Regions from separate parts of the Mesorhizobium sp. M0854 genome, predicted to be linked through region 2. Evidence: riboswitches for the same ligand, from Rfam matches in the RefSeq annotation. Region 2 holds a riboswitch; the other holds the start of a gene.

Region 1 (2,193 bases), on a different contig from region 2:
TGGCGATATAGCTCCAAGGCGGCGGGCCGACCGTCACCAGGCTCTCGGCATGCGCGCGCTTTCCCGAGCGCGCACCCCCCATGACCACGGTGAGTGCCCCGGCAGCGCGGGCAGGCAAAGCTGTCGCGCAGGCTGGTCGCCGTGCCCGTGAAGCGTCCGCGCACCACGCCGACGACCGCGCCGAGCACCAGCCAGAACACCAGATTGGTCAGCGTCACCGCCACCACGAACTGGTGGTGCAGGCGTTCCGGGATCGCCGTCTCGAAGCTATCGGGCTGCGGCGCGCCGACAATATGCGGCGCCACGATCAACGCTACGGCAAGGATCGCCAGCGGCAACGATCTGCGGAAGGCGATAAGGCCGAGCCCGGCGGCGGTCGCCACCACTGTTGCCCACCACCAGATCTGGCGTTGGACAAGGTCGGCCGCCGGCATCGCCGGCAGTTCCGGCGGCAGGCCGAGGCCCGGCGCCAGCGTGAACACGGCAAAGCCGGCAAGCCCCCAGAACAGGCCCTGGCGCCAGTTGCCGATGCCGCCGGCGAATTCCGAAACCGCAACCAGGACCAGCGCAAAGCCGATGCCGGTGACGATATTGGCAACGACGCTGAAGCCGAAGCGCTCGAAACCGTCGGCCGGCGCCCAGCCTTCGTCTTCCGCCGGAGCCATTGCTTCAGCCGGTGCCGGCGCGGCGCTGCTCATAGCCGTCGTGCCCGCGGCGCTTTCGGCCGGTGCCGCAGGTGCCGCGGCATGGTCATGGCCGCCGCCGGCCTGTTCGTAGACTTCCGCCTTTAGGATGAGCGGCACCGTGGCATAGGCTTGCATGCAGGCGAGAGCCACGCCGGCCACAAGCCCTGCGATCGCCGCGATGAACACGACGTTGCGAAACAGTGTCATGATGTCAGCCCCTTGTCAGTGGCAGGGAAAGCCCATCGAATGGCGATAGTCGTGCGCGGCATTGTGGACCGCATCGATATGCGAAAAGCCGACAAAGCCCATGACGAAAATGCCGAGGAATGCAGCAAGCGCCAGCTGCATGAGACGCGACTGCGAGGAGGCGGAAGCGCCGAGCGAAACGGAAGCGGTATTCATGTCTTGTCCTTTCGCCCTCCACCCGAGGGCATAGAAGTCAGTTTCCTGTCGCCGGCAGGTCTCCTGGCTCGCGGATCAGCGCCCTTCCCCACCTTCCCGAAGGCGAACCTTCAGTGGCATATGGAGAGGACTACCGCACACAGTTGCGGGGGCAGCCGCGGCATTGGGCAAACAACTTGCCCTAACCACATTCCCTCTTGGTTCCAAACGGAACCGACGACATCAGCGACTATAGGCAGAATCGCCGCGCCCGGTAAACCAAATTCCGCCGGATCGTGTGGCGAATGCGCCGCCTCGCCAAGTTCGCAGACCGGCGCCGCGATTGACAATTTTCGCAGCCGGGTGTCGGCTGACGGATGGGGAGGAAGCCGGCATGCAACCCAGCCCGAACAAGCGATCCCTACAACGGCCTGACGCGGCCCGAGCCGACGCTGCCGTCAACAGCCTATTGGGACATCGCGGCCTATCAGCGCGATCTCGAGGCATCTGGTATCGCAACTGGCTGCTCGTCTGCCGCGACGCGAAGCGCTCGCCGATCCGGCCGCCGATATCGACAACATCGTCGCGTTCGGTACCCAGGTGCTGGAGGAGGATGCTGATATCTGCGAGGTCAACCAGATGGGCCTGCGCTCGATGCGCCACAAGGCCGGCGTGCTGATGCCCGAGGAATACGACTTGCACCGCTTCCACAACTGGGTGCGCGAGCGCCATGCGGCGCTCGCACATCAAAGCGATTTGGGCAGATAACGCCAGGTGACGAAGCCGCAGGCCACCGCCAGCAGCCCGAGCGTCGCGAAAACCGCGCCCAGGCCGAAGAACGCCAGCACGCCGGCCAAAGGCTTTCCGGCTGTGGCCTAAAGCAGCCCTGATGCCGACCGGCGCCAACACGACGCAAGGCCCTGCTTCTTTTGACGGTGGCAACCGTGATAGTCGTCTTGCCGGGGCTGAACCAAGACAGCGAGACCATGAGCATCGACACGCCGACCGCAGCCGTTCAGGATCAACCGAAGTCGAAGCGCATCGCCGTTATCGACATTGCACGCGGCATCGCTTTGCTTGCCATGGCGAGCTATCATTTCACCTGGGACCTCGAATTCTTCGGCTA
Region 2 (2,193 bases):
GAGCTGGTCCTCGAACACTTCCTCGACCGGATCGTCATGGTCGAGCGTCTCGTCCTGCGCGCGCTGGGCCTGCAGGGCGTCCATGTCGTTGGCTACGCGGCCATCAGCCAGCGCCGGTCCGTCGACCACGGCAATGACGCCGTCCACCGTCACGCGGCTTTTCACCGACGGCCACTGGAAGGCCTGGACCAGCGGCTTGGGCAAAGCGAGGCCGGATGTCTCGATCAGGATGTGGTCGACCCTCGGCGTCAGCGACAGGATCTGGTCCAGCGCCGGGACGAAATCATCGGCGACGGTGCAGCAGATGCAACCATTGGCCAGCTCGACGATGTTTTCCTCGGGGCAGGTGTCGATGGCGCAGCCCTTCAGGATCTCGCCGTCGATGCCGATGTCGCCGAACTCGTTGACGATGATGGCCAGGCGCTTGCCTTTGGCGTTTTCGAGCAAATGGCGGATCAACGTCGTCTTGCCGGCGCCGAGAAAGCCGGTGACCACGGTGCAGGGAACGCGCGAAAGGGAGGCAGCGGTCATGTCAGGTCCTTCAAAAGGTCAAGGGGAGGGATGCGGGCAACCAGGCCGCGCTTCAGGCAATCGGGACGGCCGCGCCATGGAATGAGCCCATCCGTCGAGTTGGCGAACAGCTTTGCCCCGGTGACGAGATCGGCGCCGCTGGTCGTGATCAGATCACCGAAGACGTAGCTCCAGCAGCCGTCGCGCAGCATGGCCGCGCTGAGCCGGCGCTTGCAATTGCCGAGGCATTCGACGGTGCGGATTTTGATGTTGTCGCTGGAAGCAGCGCGGCGCGTGTCCTCTGCGAGCAGTTCGCCGGCGCGCGGATGAGCGTCCGAACCGGTCTCGTCACGGCAGGACGAGCAGACGATGACGGTAACGCCGGCCGGGGAATCACCATGGCCGGACAATAAATCCGCTGTCTCAGCCGGAAAACTGCTGTCGCGTTCCAAATCAGGCTCCTTGCCCGGAAAACCCGCCAGGCGATCGGATTCTTAGGTCCTAGACGGCAGGTCTCCTGGCTCGCGGGTCATCGCCTGGGTGCCGCCTTCCCGGGAATATCCCAGTGGTTTTCGGCCTTGGCTCGTCGCTTACAGTTGCGGGGACAGCCGCGGATTTGAAATCGAGATTTCGCACCGCATTCCCTCTTGGCCCCTGCCGTTGCGGGCAGGGGACCGTCTGGAACGGATTTAGGCTTGTGGGGGTAGTCGTGTCAACGCACGTCTATGGCGGGTAATGGATCAGTTTGAAATTCCGACGTGAGTCCGCGCCACGCTATGTAGCGCGATAGCACAATATGTATCCGCTCCTTTCAATCCAGGTATCTATGAAGTTGCGGCATAGGTGCTGACCCAGCCTGTAACGCTCGGAATAGCCGGCAAATACGAGAACTACGAGGACCGCCAAGAGGACAAACTTAGTTCGACGGCGGATAGTTATAACGCTTTTCATAAGGGCCACGCACCATCGGATTTTCAGCTTCCTTCCCCTCGATCAACGCCACAATGTCGCCGATCTCCCAAAGCTTGCCTTTGCGAGTTCGTTGGGATCGCGTGGGCGCTTGGGGTGCTTGGTCATCGTATTGCTTTGCTAGCAGGACTGCGGTAGCTGAGTTCGCATTCCGGGTTGGCTTGGTGATGCTCGAAATGTGCGCGCATGCCATTGACCGATGCTCTGTGCACCTTACCCAGCTGCTTGCATGAAGCGCATCGCACGCCGCCGTTCATTCCGGCGACGTCCTCGACGGGGCTCAAATGCCATATTCCGTTTTGAACGATTTCTACGTGCGACCTGTCCGGTGTAGCGATTTCTCGATCATAGCGTAGAGCTAGCCAAAGCGCAGGTAGAAAAATCTCCGAAATTTCAAACTGCCCACTACCCTACGGCGGCAACATCCGCGAGCGGCCGGCCCAAATCGCCGGCAGCGGTCACCTCGATGCGTTCCAGGCCGAGCCAGCCCTGCATCTGCTTCAATTCCTTGAAGAGTTCGGCAGCGGTTTGTGGCGGGGCGCCGGGCTCCGCATAGGCGGCATGGACGCGCAATACGCCGGCCGGACGGTCGGCCCTGAGGTCAACGCGCCCGACGATGCTGTCGCCGAGCAGGAATGGCAGCACATAATAGCCATACCGGCGCTTTTCGGCCGGCGTGTAGATCTCGATGCGGTAGTGGAAGTCGAACAACCG

What was found. A riboswitch is a leader RNA that binds a small molecule or an ion and turns the genes downstream of it on or off. The one in region 2 is predicted to bind cobalamin.
Region 1: linked by a shared signal. The riboswitch ahead of NKH99_RS29320 (CbtB domain-containing protein) and the one ahead of NKH99_RS18275 (DUF1636 family protein) in region 2 are both predicted to bind cobalamin.

The regions. Positions count from the first base shown of each region.
Region 1 is NZ_JAMYOL010000036.1:33,999-36,191, forward strand. It holds gene cobU (bifunctional adenosylcobinamide kinase/adenosylcobinamide-phosphate guanylyltransferase) at 1-118, opposite strand, end outside; partial or broken gene NKH99_RS29315 (CbtA family protein) at 114-893, opposite strand; gene NKH99_RS29320 (CbtB domain-containing protein) at 909-1,088, opposite strand; cobalamin riboswitch at 1,125-1,321, opposite strand; gene NKH99_RS29325 (SRPBCC family protein) at 1,599-1,835, shown strand; gene NKH99_RS29330 (heparan-alpha-glucosaminide N-acetyltransferase) at 2,054-2,193, shown strand, end outside.
Region 2 is NZ_JAMYOL010000011.1:20,319-22,511, reverse strand. It holds gene cobW (cobalamin biosynthesis protein CobW) at 1-531, opposite strand, end outside; gene NKH99_RS18275 (DUF1636 family protein) at 528-962, opposite strand; cobalamin riboswitch at 1,001-1,204, opposite strand; gene NKH99_RS32750 (hypothetical protein) at 1,584-1,787, opposite strand; gene NKH99_RS18270 (winged helix-turn-helix domain-containing protein) at 1,885-2,193, opposite strand, start outside.